DNA from 3 places in the Paenibacillus sp. FSL H7-0703 genome. Region 1 is predicted to be linked to each of the others. Evidence: a T-box and tRNA genes for the amino acid it is inferred to sense, from the RefSeq annotation. Region 1 holds a T-box; the other regions hold tRNA genes.
What was found. The T-box of region 1 lies ahead of argS (arginine--tRNA ligase). A T-box ahead of a tRNA ligase gene usually reads a tRNA of that ligase, here a tRNA-Arg.
Positions count from the first base shown of each region.

Region 2: it has a tRNA-Arg gene. The T-box ahead of argS (arginine--tRNA ligase) is inferred to sense a tRNA for this amino acid. The anticodon was not compared.
Region 3: it has a tRNA-Arg gene. The T-box ahead of argS (arginine--tRNA ligase) is inferred to sense a tRNA for this amino acid. The anticodon was not compared.

Region 1 covers NZ_JBBOPF010000001.1:1,059,839-1,065,327, reverse strand. Annotated here, with positions in the region: gene MHB46_RS04135 (nicotinate phosphoribosyltransferase) at 1-86, shown strand, start outside; gene MHB46_RS04130 (MogA/MoaB family molybdenum cofactor biosynthesis protein) at 153-668, opposite strand; gene MHB46_RS04125 (four-helix bundle copper-binding protein) at 931-1,260, shown strand; T-box leader at 1,338-1,596, shown strand; gene argS (arginine--tRNA ligase) at 1,656-3,386, shown strand; gene MHB46_RS04115 (S-layer homology domain-containing protein) at 3,648-4,616, shown strand; gene MHB46_RS04110 (ABC transporter ATP-binding protein) at 4,742-5,489, opposite strand, start outside.
Region 2 covers NZ_JBBOPF010000001.1:4,595,795-4,601,283, reverse strand. Annotated here, with positions in the region: gene MHB46_RS20585 (PhzF family isomerase) at 1-418, opposite strand, end outside; partial or broken gene MHB46_RS26270 (transposase) at 702-982, opposite strand; gene MHB46_RS20580 (hypothetical protein) at 983-1,264, opposite strand; tRNA gene MHB46_RS20575 (tRNA-Arg) at 1,558-1,631, opposite strand; gene MHB46_RS20570 (DUF4870 domain-containing protein) at 1,808-2,101, shown strand; gene MHB46_RS20565 (hypothetical protein) at 2,421-2,780, opposite strand; gene asnB (asparagine synthase (glutamine-hydrolyzing)) at 2,944-4,788, shown strand; gene MHB46_RS20555 (XTP/dITP diphosphatase) at 4,959-5,489, opposite strand, start outside.
Region 3 covers NZ_JBBOPF010000001.1:4,658,367-4,663,855, reverse strand. Annotated here, with positions in the region: gene tig (trigger factor) at 1-236, opposite strand, end outside; gene MHB46_RS20830 (hypothetical protein) at 380-1,288, opposite strand; tRNA gene MHB46_RS20825 (tRNA-Arg) at 1,546-1,619, shown strand; gene MHB46_RS20820 (exodeoxyribonuclease III) at 2,025-2,789, shown strand; gene MHB46_RS20815 (cellobiose phosphorylase) at 2,877-5,489, opposite strand, start outside.

The sequences.
Region 1 (5,489 bases):
GTGTAAATCTGAGCGAGAAGGTATGGGAGTTGAAGCAAAAGCTGATCGACAGCTATATGCAGCCCGAAGTTGAAGAAAAAGAATAGTTGGAAGAGGCACCTCATGAATGTATGGGGTGCCTTTTTGTGTCGCGGCATGTAGGAAATAGGAGCTTATTTATAAATTTCTCTCATCACATGTCGTAGCTCAGGGACAATAATGCGTTCCATTGCCAAACGAACGGCTCCGCGTGAGCCAGGCATAGAAAATACAGCTGTCCGACCCACAGTACCAGCTACAGCCCGGCTTAATATAGCTGCTGAACCAATGTCCTCAGAAAAGCTTAAATAACGGAAGATTTCCCCAAAGCCAGGTAGTTCCTTATCCAGTAGAGAGGAGACGGCTTCATATGTAGTATCACGTGGAGAAATACCGGTACCGCCTGTCAAAAGTACAGCCTCGATGTCATTCTGTGCCGCTGCTTCGGATACTAACTGCTGAATACCTTCGTAGTCATCCTTGACGATGACATATCGAACAACCTTATATCCATTGGTTTCTAGTAGATCCATGAGCAGTTGTCCCCCGGTATCTGTTTCCACGGTACGTGTGTCCGAGACAGTCACGACCATGCAATTAACCTGTTGCGGGGATTCCTGTCGATGCTCCTCTACGGAAGACATATTCATTAAAATGTTCACTCCTTGATCGATGGTTAGACATACACTTTTTACAATAGAGCAATGACTGAGCGTATGCAAGTCAGAAACAGGGGCTAAAAATCCATGTGATTAATATCCTTGCACTTACATACTGGAATATAGTACACTTCCTTACATAAGTCGGGATTGTTTTGTTTTTATTTTATTGTAAGCGCGCACATCAAATGATTAATCTCAAGGGTCAGCGGGTAATAGTACAGCAGGGTCAACAACTGGGAGGTAATGTAATATGAATCATTCATACCAACAATGCGTGGATGCTTGCCTGGAATGTATGAACGCTTGCAATGTATGTTACGTAGCGAGTTTGAAGGAATATGATTTAGCTATGCTGCGTGAATGTATTCGAGTGAGTAGGGAATGTGCAGAAATATGCGGATTTGCTGCTCAAATGCTGCAGCGCGGAACGGACTTCGCCGAGCAAATCTGTGAGCTGTGCGCCAAGGCCTGTGAGGTATGTGCTGCTGAATGCAGCAAGCATTCCCATGATCATTGCAAACATTGTGCAGAAGCCTGCCGTCGTTGCGTTCAGGCATGCCGCCAATTGGTGGCAGTGTAATTACATATATGGAACTAGTGCCTGAAGAGGAAATAAAAGGTTGCTTTCTACTGAATAGGTTTGTATAATGATTGGAATTAACGTCATGGAACGGGAGAGTAGCAGCGGAGCCGTATCATTACAGCGAGCCGGAAGAGGTGGAAGCCGGTATGAGGTCCGATGTGAAGCGCACCCGGGAGACGGTTGATCCAACGAGCAGAATTTCTAGTAGATCAGCCCGGCAGACACCGTTATTAGTCATTGGAGTGAAATCGCGATTTGTGTAAGTTAGCTTTAGCTGCACAACCGATTTACGAAGAGTGGTACCGCGGGGATATTGAAGTTCTCGTCTCTTGAATTATTTCAAGAGGCGGGAGCTTTTTTTGTTAGATTCTATAAAAAGAAGGAGAGAGATCATGTTAGTGAGTATTGCTGCTCAAGCGATATTGGCCCATACGGGCTTGGAGGAAAAAGAAATTTTATCTTTATTCGAGGTGCCTCCGCAGCCTGAATGGGGAGATGTAGCGTTTCCCTGTTTTGTGCTGGCTAAAAAGTTTCGAAAGTCTCCGCAGCACATTGCAATGGAATTAGCGGAGCTAGTGAGCCATGAAGAAGGTTTAACTGCTTCAGCATCGGGTGCCTACGTAAATATAATATTGGATCGATCGGTTCATATTCCGCTTATGCTTGCTGAATTGAGCAAAGCTGATTTCCTCAGGCCTAATATCGGACACGGACAGCGGGTGGTCATTGATATGTCTTCGCCCAATATTGCCAAACCGTTTGGTATTGGTCATCTTCGCTCTACTGTTATTGGTGCTGCCTTGTATCGTATTCTTGGTGAAACCGGATATGTTCCAATTAGTGTGAATCATCTTGGAGATTGGGGAACACAGTTTGGCAAGCAAATTGCGGCCTATAAAAGATGGGGAAATGAGGAGCAGCTACAACATGATCCGATTGGTGAATCGCTGAAGCTATATGTTCGTTTTCATAAGGAGGCCGAGCATGATCCGACTTTGGAGGATGAAGGCCGCGAGTGGTTCCGACGTTTGGAGCATGGGGATGCTGAGGCTCAACAACTATGGAAATTTTTTGTTGAAGTCAGTCTGGGTGAATTTGATCGTATGTACCAGCGCCTGAACATTACATTTGACCATGTGCTGGGAGAAAGTTTTTACAATGATAAGATGCAGGCAGTTGTTGCTCAATTAAGAGCAAAGGGATTGCTGGAGGAAAGTGATGGCGCGCTCGTAGTTCGTCTGGAAGACGAGGAACTGCCGCCATGTCTTATTCTAAAAAAGGATGGGACTACCATTTATCCGACACGTGATCTGGCAACAGCCATTTATCGTCATGAAGTGATGAAGGCTGATCGGCTTCTGTACGTCGTTGGTGGGGAACAGAAGCTGCATTTCCAGCAGGTGTTTGCGGTGCTGAAACATGCAGGAGAGGCATGGGCGGAGCAGTGTGAGCATGTGGCGTTTGGATTAATGCGGTTTGCGGGTAAGAAAATGTCTACAAGACGTGGAAAAGTTGTCAAACTGGAAGAGGTGCTGGATGAAGCTATAGCCCGTGCTCAAGCCATCATTACTCAGAAGAATCCCGATTTGCAGGAACAACAGGCAGTAGCAGAGGACGTTGGTATTGGGGCGATTATTTTTGGTGACTTAAAAAACAACCGTCTGAATGAAGTGGATTTTTCGTTGGAGGAGGCGCTGACCTTTGAAGGTGAGACCGGGCCTTATGTGCAGTATACTCATGCGCGCATACGCAGCCTTCTGGAGAAAGCTCATGCCCGCGCCGATGTTGATGTTACTACTAATTCTAGCGACAACGCCCTTGTCCAAGATAGCCATTCTCGTGATTTGAATGACATATCGGATGGAATATTTGGTGACGCAGGTTGGGCGCTGCTTAAGCAGTTGGATCGTTATCACGGACAACTGATACGTGCGGCTCGCCAACTGGAGCCTTCGGTTATTGCGAGATTTGCACTGGATACGGCCCAGGCGTTCAACCGTTTTTACGCCAAGGAAAGGATTGTCGATGGTGGACGCTGGCGTATTCAATTGGCGGAACAAACTGCGGATATTCTAGCATGCGCGCTGCAACTTCTTGGTCTGAAAGCACCGAATCGGATGTAAGCAAAGCGAACAAAGGGGAGCGAGGTTTGCCGGCAGGATACTGCTACCCAGATCCGGTTCTTCCAAGGGGATACTGTAAAAGGTAATCTGTCACAGGCACTTTTGAGGATGTATAAAGATAGTGAGCAGAAAAGAGTTAGACGGGTTACACTAATCGCAGCTATTGCACAGTTTTGCAACCAATTTGTGCATATTTGAAACATTTGATGCTTTTATTGCGTCGGTAAGTATAGAAGCAAAGTAAACATGGAGGTGTATCTCATGAAAAAAAATAAAAGCGTGGCAGTTGCCCTGCTTGTCGTCTGCTCATTGGCTGTGGCTACGTCGGCTTCTGCTTTTCGTGATATAAAGGGAGCTGAACAGGAGAAGATCGTAAACTCACTTCAGGATAAAGGAATTATCCAAGGAATAACCAAGGATAAATTTGCACCGGATCAAACGCTCACCTATGCACAAGGAGTGCATTTGGTTGTTCGTGCGATGGATCTTCAGGTAATGCCTGATTTCACAACGGGTTCCTTTGCAAACATTCCGGCTTCCGCATGGTATGCCCAGTCCTATCGGATTGCGGCCCAACACCAAATCCCTTTGTCACCAGATATTGATCCAAGCACCCGTATGACAAGAGAACAATTTGCGAATATTCTGTATAAAGCAGTGAGTGCAACGGGTGAATATCCAACTGTCCGTATGTTAATTAATGTAGCGGATGGCAAAAAATTAGATCAGGAATCAAACGCAGCAGTTCAATTCCTACTGTTGACCAAAATTGCAAAATTGGACGAACAGAGCAACTTTAACCCGGATCGTAAAGTAACGCGGATGGAGGCAGCAGAAATGGTCTATAACGCATCCGAATTTGTACAAAGTCATAAAACGGTTGAAGCTACTCCTGAAAATCCGGCTGAGCCTGTAGATCCGGTTCAACAAAACAATATTAGTATGAGTGTAGAGAAGGCAAATGACCAGCAGAACAAAGTGACAATTACCCGTCTGCAGGCACCTAATCCAGGTTACGGCATTGAAGTGGATCACATCGACTACGTAGATGATACGAATGCAGTAATTTACTACAAGCTGACAAGTCCAAAGCCAGGGGAAATGAATATTCAGGTCATTACGGATACCCACACAAGCACATTGGTAGACAGCAAGTATAAGGTTACGCTTAAAGCAGTAGATGGAACAGTGCTTCCGCCCACCGAAACAGGCACGTCTGTAGCTAAATAAAATTACGAGCCATATGTTATAGATATAAATAAAACCAGCGAGCCTCCAATTTGTAGGGGAGACTTGCTGGTTTTTTTTATACCAAATGTTAATCGTTAGCCCTAAGCAATAGGGCTATTCAAGCTTTAAATGCTGACTTTGCCTGCAAGTAGGTCATCTTGCGCAGCATGCGTAGCAGAGGATGCAGCCGAATCTGTTGCAACTGTTCCCGACTGGAGCTGATACATTTGGAAGTAACGACCACCTTGGGCCATAAGTTCGTCATGGCTACCCCGTTCAACAATTTCACCCCGATGAAGCACCAAAATTTGGTCCGCACTGCGAATGGTGGACAAACGGTGAGCAATGATAAAGGTCGTACGTCCCTTCTTGAGTACCTCAAGAGCGGATTGGATGAGCGCTTCCGTTTCGGTGTCAATATTGGCAGTAGCTTCATCCAGAATTAAAATTGCGGGATCAAAGGCTAGTGCACGAGCGAAGGAAATAAGCTGGCGTTGCCCGGCTGATAAAGTGCTACCTTTTTCAATAACAGGCTCATCGAATCCTTGCGGCAAATGGGCCAGCAATTTGTCGGCTCCAACATCATGCAGCGCTTTATTCACCTGTTCTCTCGTGATTCGGCTGTCTTCGAGACTGACATTAGAGGCTACCGTACCTGTAAACAAATATGGATCTTGAAGAACAATACCCATATGATGGCGAAGCCATTGCTTAGGGATGTCTTTGACAGACGTTCCGTCAATGGTGATCGTTCCTTTTTGCGGATCATAGAACCGGAATAGCAGGTTAATAATCGAACTTTTGCCTGATCCGGTATGACCGACAAGGGCAACTGTTTGCCCGGGCTGTGCTGTAAAGGAAATATGTTTAAGT
Region 2 (5,489 bases), 3.5 Mb from region 1:
TCTGACTTCTTATTTCATCATTTAAAGGCTCTGATACAGAAGGTTCTCCCTGTGTCATTACAATAGAATAGTCATCTTCATACTTTATAACATCAACAGGCAATATACCTGCTTTTGTTTTTTGAATAATTCTTCCAGTTTCAGCTTTTCTCTCAATTGCATAAATATAATGCGCTGCTACTGTTGCATGACCACAAATTGGAACCTCTGTTGTTGGAGTAAAAAATCTTACTTCAACATCATAATTTGAAGAATCTGTTTCAAAAATAAATGCAGTTTCCGAATTATTTAATTCTCTTGCAATTCTCTGCATCTGCTCATCTGTAAGTCCATTTGCATTTGGAACAACCCCAGCAGGGTTACCATGAAATCTATTTTTTGTAAATGAGTCTACTTGATATATTCTATATTTTTTCATAATTTCGCCTCTATAAATACTAATTTGTCTGTCTGTTAAATCTGATATTAACATACTTTTTAGGCAGTTTCACTTAAATTAAAAGATATAATATGGCCCTTTAATGAAAACGAACTGATCCTTATTATAGAATCGCGCTCTTTTATGGAAGATTGTTATTAAACTAAAGCCGCAGTTAGCTGAAATGGTCTTCTCAATCCTTATCTAAAAGTGGAATAAATCTTTTATGATTATAGATACTTTTAGATTCTGCCACGCCTGTTGAATAACCAAAATAAGTAACTCAATTCATGAAACAAGAGGTGCACTGAAGAAGAACGCGCCGAATCTGAATCAGCCATTCAACAGGTAGTTTTGAAGAAGAAATAGAAGAGAAAATCGCGCAAAGGAAAGAACGGCATGTTGGGGCCATGAAGTCTGAGCAGCAACAAATAGCCAATCGAGCAGGACATAGACGATTAGAGCACAGAATAATTGCCCTTAGACCGCATTTTCAGTCGTACCGAACAGCGTTGGAATATTCAAATGTTGCTTGATCCAACGAAAGAAGACTTCAATCTGCCATCAAGCCTTATTGATCTGTTTCGACCCCCTGAAGGGGTTGCCCATTTTCTGCTCGTAAAGCGACATGAAGTTTAATAGCTGCACGCTCTCCGTGATAAGGAGCCCAATGGATCGATAGCTACCCCATTGTTCCAACGCAGCCATGCACCAGTATTGGAGTAAATGGTACACCGTAAACTTGCGGGCTTTGTCTTCATAACCTATTAACTTCACAACCCTTTGAACTTCTTCAGGAGTCAGCATGGATTGAAGGATAGATGTAATCGTGATAGAATTTTTCATGAGATCGTCTTCTTTCGAATTCGTTTGGATGGTACCAACGATTCTGCAGAAAAGACGATCTTTTTTCTGCCATTTTGTGGTTATTCAACAGGCGTGCTATTAGGGGTATTAGTTTATATAGCGTGTAAAAATCGTGTGTATAATTTGTGTAAACAGGTGTATTAATCACACCTTTTTCTAACGTTTTCTATCGTAACCCCAATAAAAGAAAAAAAAACGCCCCAAACCCTTATATATCAAGGATTTGAAGCATTTTTAATTTCGTACAAACTTTACATATCTGAACGCTTCGACGTCCCAGGAGGGATTCGAACCCCCGACCGACGGCTTAGAAGGCCGTTGCTCTATCCAGCTGAGCTACTGGGACAAGATGGTGATCAATAAAACCTTATGTATTCAGCGCATTGATTATTATATCACATTTCGGGCAACTGTCAAAAGCATTTTTTCATGATATAGGGAAGTGGGCTGCAAAAGGAATCATTTGGACGCTAACGGGGTATTATGTACAAAGAATCATGCCATTAAAGGAGGGGTAAAGCCGTGAGAGGTCTTTTGTCGTCACTTTGTTATTTCAGCATTTTCTTCGCACCTTTTCTAGTGCCTGTCATTGTGTGGATTGCAGTACGGGACGAATATGTTCAGGGACATGCAAAAAAGGCTATTTTATCGCATATTTTCCCCATTATTGCGGCAATTCCGCTAGTGTATTTTATTATTACGGCGAATCATGCAGGTTCAGTGATCGGGTTTGTGCTGCTATTCGTAGTGGTCTATCTCGGGGTTTTTGTTTATAACATCTACAAAGGGATTATGACGCTGCGTGAAGCGGCTTAGTTCAAAAAGAAGCCTCCTACATACCGCAAATTTGGCGGGATACGGAGGCTTCTTTAGGGTCATTTTTAATGAGTTGCTGTTGCTATTTGGTTCAATGGCTGCTTATTTATTCCCAAAGCGTTTAGGACTTCTCCGTACTTCATGTCTTACGTTTTTCTCCAGCACTTCTTCCGCGAACTCATTGTTATGAATATAACTGCTGCCTTTGTTTTTCTTATAATTCGCTTTACCGTCTATGATTTCCCCCTCCTTTCACGCTGATCCGGCGATGGCGCCGGGGCCCAAATCAACAAAAGCCGAGGCATAGCACACCATATCCTCATGCCCCGAACTCCTTGGCGAACTCTGTGCTGAGCTGCCCATAGGAGAGCAATTCTTTTTTAAACTTCTCTCGCTCCTCACCAGCAGTAATGTGTGTAGAGTCGGTAAAAGCCTTGTCTGTCACTTCCTCAAATGCCGAATGCAGATTATTGTCGTACCAATCCAGCTCCAGATCGGCGTCATTGCGGATGATCCGTACCATGTCATAGTCATGCTGACCATCCGTCTGATCCTTGGCCGTGATATAGACCAGCAATTCCGGGTCATCTGCGGCACCGGGCCGCACCTCTACCTCAGCGCAGCGCACTCCGTCAAGTTCAGTGAAGCGGCGTATTTTGGCATCCTTGATGTAGTACATGGTCTCCCTCCTTCCTTGCGAGTAGACGGGTTGTCCCATCTGTAGTTTTCGGAACGGACAGACATTTTATGCTTCTTTTCGGCATATATACTGATGAACTGGGGATTTAGTTTTTGATTCATTCCAACACTGGATGAACACGACAAAGAGAGGATGAACAGACATGTGCGGAATTACAGGTTTCATACAGTGGAACGGAGACTTAATGCATCAATCTGAGCTGCTGCTGAATATGACACAAACGCTCTCCGATCGCGGACCGGATGCTGCGGGTACCTGGATATCCAACCCGTGTGCCTTCGGACACCGAAGATTGAGTGTTATGGACCCGGAAAATGGTGCTCAGCCCATGATCCGGCAGCTGGAGGATATCACTTATACGATTGTATATAACGGGGAAATATATAACGCGCCTGAGCTGAAAAAAGAGCTGCAACAGCGCGGGCATTTTTTCCGTACACAATGCGACACGGAGGTGCTGCTCGAATCCTATATCGAATGGGGCCCTGAATGTGTGGATCGGTTAAACGGCATTTTTGCATTTGCGGTCTGGGATAGCGAGCGGGAGCAGGTATTTCTGGCACGGGATCGGCTGGGAGTGAAGCCGCTATTTTATAGCCAAACCGAAGAAGTATTCGTATTTGGCTCAGAACCCAAAGCACTGCTCCAGCATCCAGCGGTAGAGGCAGCAGTGGACGCCGAGGGATTGGCCGAAATTTTTATCATCGGGCCTGCACGTACCCCCGGACACGGCGTCTATTCGTCTATGAAGGAGCTACGCCCCGGGCATACGTTAACCTACAGCCGCGACGGCGTGCGCATCCATGCCTACTGGAAACTGGAAAGCATTGCGCATGAGGATAACACCGAAGAAACGGCACTTAAGGTAAGAGAACTGTTACTGGATACGGTGGAGCGGCAGCTCATTTCGGATGTTCCAGTGTGCACCTTATTGTCTGGCGGGCTGGATTCAAGCGCTCTATCCGCATTAGCTGTCGATTATTACAAACGTACCGGGCAGGGACAAGTTCATACGTATTCGGTCGATTATGTGGATAACGACAAGCATTTTAAAGCCCATGCGTTTCAACCCGGAGCCGATGCCCCCTGGATTCAGCGGATGGTGGATGAATTAGGGACAAATCATCACTGGATTGAATTCGATACGCCAGAAGTCGTAGCAGCTCTGAATAACTCCACGCTAACGCGGGATTTACCCGGAATGGCGGACGTGGATTCGTCGCTATATCTCTTTTGCCGGGAGATTAAAAAAGGAGCTACGGTCGCTATTTCCGGCGAGGCTGCGGATGAAGTTTTTGGCGGATATCCTTGGTTCCACCGGGAGGATATGCTGAATTCGGGTACATTCCCGTGGGCAGTTGCACCCGATATGAGAGCCAGTCTGTTGTCTCCAGAGGTACGGGACTGGATCAAGCCGCTAGAGTATTTGAACGATCGCTACTCAGAAGCGATAGGAGAAGTGCCGAAGCTACCAGGGGAAACAGGAAAAGCTGCGCAAATGCGCGTCATGTCCTATTTGAACATCACCCGCTTTATGCCTACTCTACTGGATCGCAAGGATCGGATGAGTATGGGGGCCGGACTGGAAGTGCGGGTGCCGTATTGCGATCATCGATTGGTACAATATGTATGGAACATTCCGTGGAGTATCAAGATGACAGGCGGACGTGAAAAAGGTATTTTACGCAAGGCGCTGGAGGGTGTATTGCCGGATGATGTGCTGTATCGCAAAAAAAGCCCGTATCCTAAAACGCATAATCCTTCCTATCTTGCCGCTGTGAAAAAGCAGGCGCTGCAGCTGCTGGATGATTCCTCTTCCCCACTGCTCAAGCTGATCGATGCGCAAAAGGTACGTGATATTGCCGCCTCACCGGAGGCATCCACCAATCTGCCTTGGTTTGGTCAGCTGATGTCGGGTCCCCAGTTGTTCGCCTACTTGGCTCAAGTGGATAACTGGTTGCGCACTTACAAGGTTGCTATTCGATAAGCTACGCTGAATGCTGAAGCAATAGAGCTTCTAAGCGGCAGCGGCAATTTTTCGCTGTGTACTATATGGGGAACAGAAAGTACACAAAAAGGCTATCCGCAGCTTATGGCTGACGGATAGCCTTTTTTTCGTTATGTGAATGGGGGATGATTTCGCCCCTGTTACCAATGCTATGCCTGTGGATTACCCAGTTTTGTTGCCAAATCACGCAGAGCTATCCCTCTGTGACTGATAGACTGCTTTTGTTCCAACGTCAGCTCGGCCATTGTCTTTTCAAACTCTGGCAAATAAAACAGCGGATCATACCCAAACCCGCCGCTGCCGGCGGTTTCAGTAGTAATCCAGCCCTCCACAGAGCCTGTCGATTCCAACGTCTCGCCAGTCTGCGGATTATATAGAATCAAGGTACAGACGAATTGAGCCGGGCTTAGCAAAGGCTGTCCCGTATCATCACCCAGCTGCTTCGATTCTAGAACGTCGAGCAGCTTAATATTGTTTTCGTGATCGCTGGCACCTTCTCCAGCATAACGGGCAGAGTATACCCCCGGTGCACCGTCCAGCAAGTCCACGCAGAGGCCGGAATCATCGGCCAGTACGGGCAAACCGAGCACATCTCCAACCGCTTTAGCTTTTTTCAGTGCATTTTCGGCAAAGGTTTTGCCATCTTCAACGACATCAGGAATGTCGGGATAATCGTACAT
Region 3 (5,489 bases), 3.6 Mb from region 1:
GCTTGGCTGTAAGCTTCTGGCAACAGGATGTCAATTGCATCCTGGTACAGACTTTCAATACCATAGCGTTTTTCAAAGATAGGACGTGGTACTTTACCTTTACGGAATCCTGGTACACTTACTTGTTTTGCCACTTTATTAAAAGCTTTGTCGAGTGCAGCGGCTACACGATCCGCGTCAACCTCAACTTCAAGAACCCCAAGGTTCTTCTCTATTTTCTCCCAAGTTGCTTTCATTTTATGCTTTCCCCTCCAACAAAATCTTCACTTAGTTTTCATTACAATCAACGCACACAAAATAACCACTATAGTATATCTAACATTACTGTCTTTTTCAAGAGCAGCCCTTTGAATGCTTCACAGGTAAACGTTTCCGGTCATTAAGGAGTGTTCATTCCCGCCGCTACGAATAGTCGCATCGACCGATACGCCTGCTCAAAACGGAAGCGCAGCGCATCTGTAATACCATATATAGCACGGGTTTCTTCCTCATTATTATTTCCGTTCAAACTTTCCGAAACTGTCTGATGGAGTGCTGCAGCCCAAATATCCGGCATTCCGTCCTCTTCCACCAACATTGATCTATAATCTTTTGTACCGTATACCGCCATCACAAACTGTGACCACAACTCCTGTGCAAAATAGAATAGTGTAGGCTCGTGCACCTCAGTTTGATCGGCCACCCGTTCCAAAATACGCATAATAGACTCTGGAAAATCACCTGGCTGTAACGGAACCGTTTCAATGTCGATTTCCGCTTGTTCATCACCCCGTCTGATTTCTATCGTCCCTTCCATTCCGCGTCGTCGCATTGTCTGTAGAACACGGAATTGAAGTAAGGGATGGATTTCCCGTTCCGTAATCCAGCGAAGCAAGGCATCGTCGATTTCTGGCAGTTCCAGATAGGACAACTGCTCCAACGCTAAAATCGTCTGTTCGGATAAGGGTTCATCCATAGCCATCCGCAACAGCTTGTTGCCGTAGCCTGCATCCTGCTCCTGCTTAAAGCGTGCATGACGGCGAGCTAACTCTACTTCACTGACCTCTTCTTCCACAGCGTCCGTTACCGCCCCGCTGTCAGCGTACTGTGGAAATGCAGCCTCCAGCCATTGTAATAGAGCGTTCCATTCATCGTATTGCTTCTGCTCCTGTCCCTGACACTGCATTAAAAAACGCAGCATCGCCATCGCCTCTCCGTAACGTTCGTTTTCAAGCATCACAGTAAGTTGAATTTGATAATAGTCCAGTGTCTTCGGAAACAATACAATATTATTTTCTTTTGTCGTCACCTTGGAGTCCTTTATTCAAGGCACCCCCTCTCCTTCGCAAGCTCAAGTATTTGTAGATTATATGAGAAACAGTAGCCGAAGTCCAACCACTCGTCTTACACATATTCACCTGTATTCTAACATACCCTTTTATAAGGCAAAAAAAACTACGTCTACTCAGAATTTATGCTGTATAAAGCCTAAATAAGCGATATATGCAAAATAAGACTTGAATTTCTTTTATCCATATGATATATTAATATTCGCTTGAATTTTATGTCCCAGTAGCTCAGCTGGATAGAGCAACGGCCTTCTAAGCCGTCGGTCGGGGGTTCGAATCCCTCCTGGGACGTCATAACAAGAAGCCTCCATAATGGAGGCTTTTTTTGTTCTCATGAGATAAACCACGGGGGAACGTCGGGTCATCGGTATCGTTAGCCTATACTTCGCAGCCGACCATAGGGAGAGTATCTCTCTTAATAAATTACACCAAAAATAGCTTCCGCAAGGGAGCTTTTTTTCATTATAAATAATGTAGAAAGATTAGTCTGCCCATCACTACTTTAGGCGCTGGTTTCAAGTCTCTACTCTTTCAAAAAAACGCAGAAATTGCTATCATCTATCATGTTGCACCATTTCAGGACCATTTTGATGAAAAACCTATGAAATCCAGCTAGAAGACATTTATAAGCTTATGTCAACAAAGGATATACAAATCACATCGCTTGACCGCGTGAATTAGCAAGGAGATTAACAAATGAAATTAATATCTTGGAATGTAAACGGCTTAAGAGCCTGTGTGACCAAAGGATTTTATACTTATCTAGAAGAAACAAATGCCGATATTTTTTGCGTACAGGAAACCAAGCTTCAAGAAGGGCAGATCCTCATGGAGAACATGGAGGAATACACACAATACTGGAATTATGCTGAGAAAAAAGGATATTCCGGCACGGCTATTTTCACCAAAATCAAGCCGCTTTCTGTGCACTATGGCCTTGAAGAAAATGAAGAACCGGAGGGCCGAACCATTACTTTGGAATTCGAAAAATTTTATCTCGTCAATGTGTACACACCAAATACCAAACGGGACTTATCCCGACTGCCCTACAGACTGGAATGGGAAGACCGTTTTCGCAGCTACCTGCAACAACTGGATGCTTTGAAGCCTGTCATCGTTTGTGGAGACTTGAACGTAGCTCATCAGGAGATCGACCTCAAAAATGCCAAAGCTAACTACGGAAATGCCGGATTTACGCCTGAGGAACGGGAACGCATGTCACAGCTGCTAGACGCCGGATTTATAGATACCTTCAGATACTTTTATCCTGACCGGACGGATGTTTATTCCTGGTGGTCCTACATGCTAAAGGTGAGAGAAAGGAATATCGGCTGGCGGATTGATTACTTCCTCGTCTCGGAGAGACTTCGTCCGCTATTGATGGATGCGAGCATTGATTGTCATATTACAGGCAGTGACCACTGTCCTGTGATATTGGAGTTGCAAGATATTTCAGCATAGCCCCCCCCTGCCTGGCACAAGGATTTATGAAGTCTTAAAAAGCCGTCATGCTCTGTTATTGCAGCATGACGGCTTTAATTAATGGAGCTATTTCCCCAAATATACCTCGATACGGGAAATCAACCGCTCTCTCACATCTTGCGCCTCTTTTTGATCTAATACAGCCTGGCTTATCGTCTTCTTTTCGCCACTGGCGTAATGCAGTACATACTGGGTCACTATGCATTCCGGTGCATAAGTATCCTTGCGATCCGTATTAAAATAAGTCACCTGGCAGCTTCCGAGAAAACAGAAAGATAGCTCACCTGTAGCTGTGAACAGCCAGCCTGGCAGCTTGGGCTCCAGTCTCAAGGATAGGCCCCTATGATCATAGCCAAACGGTTGCCCGCCGGTCATCATCCATATCCACATATGAATAAATTCTGCCGTAGATCCGCTCAGCCTCGCAATATATCCCGTTCCATGCAAACTTGCATCAGGATTAGCAATACTAGCAATAAAGGAGCTGTTCTCCAGCGTGCTTCTTCCGTAGACCTCTGGGTCCATAAAAGGCGGTAACGCTTTTTTAATGTCTGAAAAAAATTCAGTGTATAGACCCGCCCTTAAACACTCAAGTAAATATTTATATTCCATATGCATAAATATAGATTCATTTTCTAGCCAACCCGGCGTAAAAGCTCTGGAACGACCGAGTTCAAACGGCTGCCCCGCCAGACTTTCATTCACCTTATACATACCCAGCTTCCTGTCGTAAAGCCCGCTCTGCCTGATTTGCCGATATAGCTCCTGCCCATTTACAATGTCGCCAACCACTTTCATAGCCCGGGTCGGTCCCTCTAGAAAATATGGTGTATCCTTACGTTCGAAGGAATGTATGTTTACGAGCTTGCCCCCGCAGTCATCCTCCTGTACCTCGAATTCTCTGGCTTCGTAATAAAAGAAAGTTGGGTATATCCCCCCACCGATAAGCAGAGCCTTATCCATCCCCTGCTGGAGTTTACGTTCAGCCTGGCGCAAAAACACCAGTACATTTTCAAACGCTAGTGGTGTTTCTGTTCCTTCAAATCCAAAATGAACTGTTTCTCGATACGCTTCCCTAGCATCCGAAATTCGTGACCAGAAGCTGTAATCCTTGCTTTCATCCCTGCAATCAGCCTCATCAGAAGCGTGGTAGTATTCCTCCATTGAGAGCCTCAGCTGTTGGATCAACTTAGCAACTTCTCGCGGCAACCGTAGCACAGAATCGCCCGAAAGCTTCACCTGTGTATTTATTAAAAATCTTACGAGTCTCTGTAATTCACACAGTTCACTGAATCCAGAAGCAAACAGCCCCGGAAGTCCGTTCATGGAATCATTCCATCCCGGCTTGCCCGCCTCCATCTCAATTCCCAAGCCCTCCGGGTCCAGCGTGGACAGCTTGATGGCTGCTAATGACAGCAGCTTTTCATATAAATTTGACTTATAAATCTCTCCGCTTCCATGTTCGGTTCGAACCCAATGAACATCGCGATCCCGGGCGTGCAGCTGAGCTTCTTTCTCCTTGCTCTCTACGACCGCCCCGTACTGACGGATACGTCCGTCCTTCATCTGCACGTATTTGTTTCGACGTGGCTGTACCCATGCCGGACTGTCGTAATACATGTACTCTCGGGTCGTTAGCAAGAGTTCCTCTTGTTTGTCTGGATAGATACTTAGATAACTTTCGATTAGATCCATGTTATATGTCCAATGGTCGATCCAGAAACCTTCACCAAAATCAGCCTCATAGCATTGTTCGGAATGCTTGAGAGCTTCGGTTACAAACGTCTCAACCGTTTGCTTTAGCGCGATGTTGTCATGAATGATATGTTGAATCAGCTCACCCGGGGTGAACGACGATTGAAAAAAAGCACGCAAAGACGAATGATCTGCCACCTCCACCTGTCCCAGCAACGGTTCCAGCTCTCGTATTTGAAAGCTACACCCCTTTACAACAAGCGGATTATAGCCGTCCGGCTGAATCAGGCTCATAAACAAACGGATATTGAAATCTCCTATGCCGGGGTTAAACCACACATCATTTCTCCGGTTCTGGTTTGCATCGCGAAAATTACCATTTCCTTGAGAATAATATCCCGCCTGGAGCTTAAAGAAATTATAGTCCCGTTCCAGATCCCCATGCTTGCGTGAAAATACATGATATACAAATGGTTGCTCAGTGCCGTTGTCCAGCAGCAATGGATAACCACCACGTAACAGGTTATCCAGATAGTTCTGACGGCAGTATTCGTCAAATAACGGAATGGATGTCCACGTTGCCATTTCATCCGTCAACTCCTCGATCAACGCTTTGGCTTCCTCCGCCTTCCGCTCGATATAAGGCATGGTTGCGATTTCCGTAATCCGTTCATTGATAGAGTGAATATCATTCACATGCCCGATGATCGTACAGTGATTGACGGCAGTACCTACTGCTAGTCGTGCTGTGTAGCCGCTAAACCCACAAGGCACTTTATTCGTCGTCACAGGCTGCTGTGAAACCAAGTCTTCGACGCGTGTTTGGATAAAGCGATCCGGGAAGGTCAGTGCCGTATTTTCACCAAATATTACGGACGGATCGACAATTGGACTCAATAGCCTGGTCTTGCCCTCCTCCTCCACAAAGCTGTACATAAAATGTCCCGCTTCAATTTGATGAATCTCACTTGTATCTGCTGTACT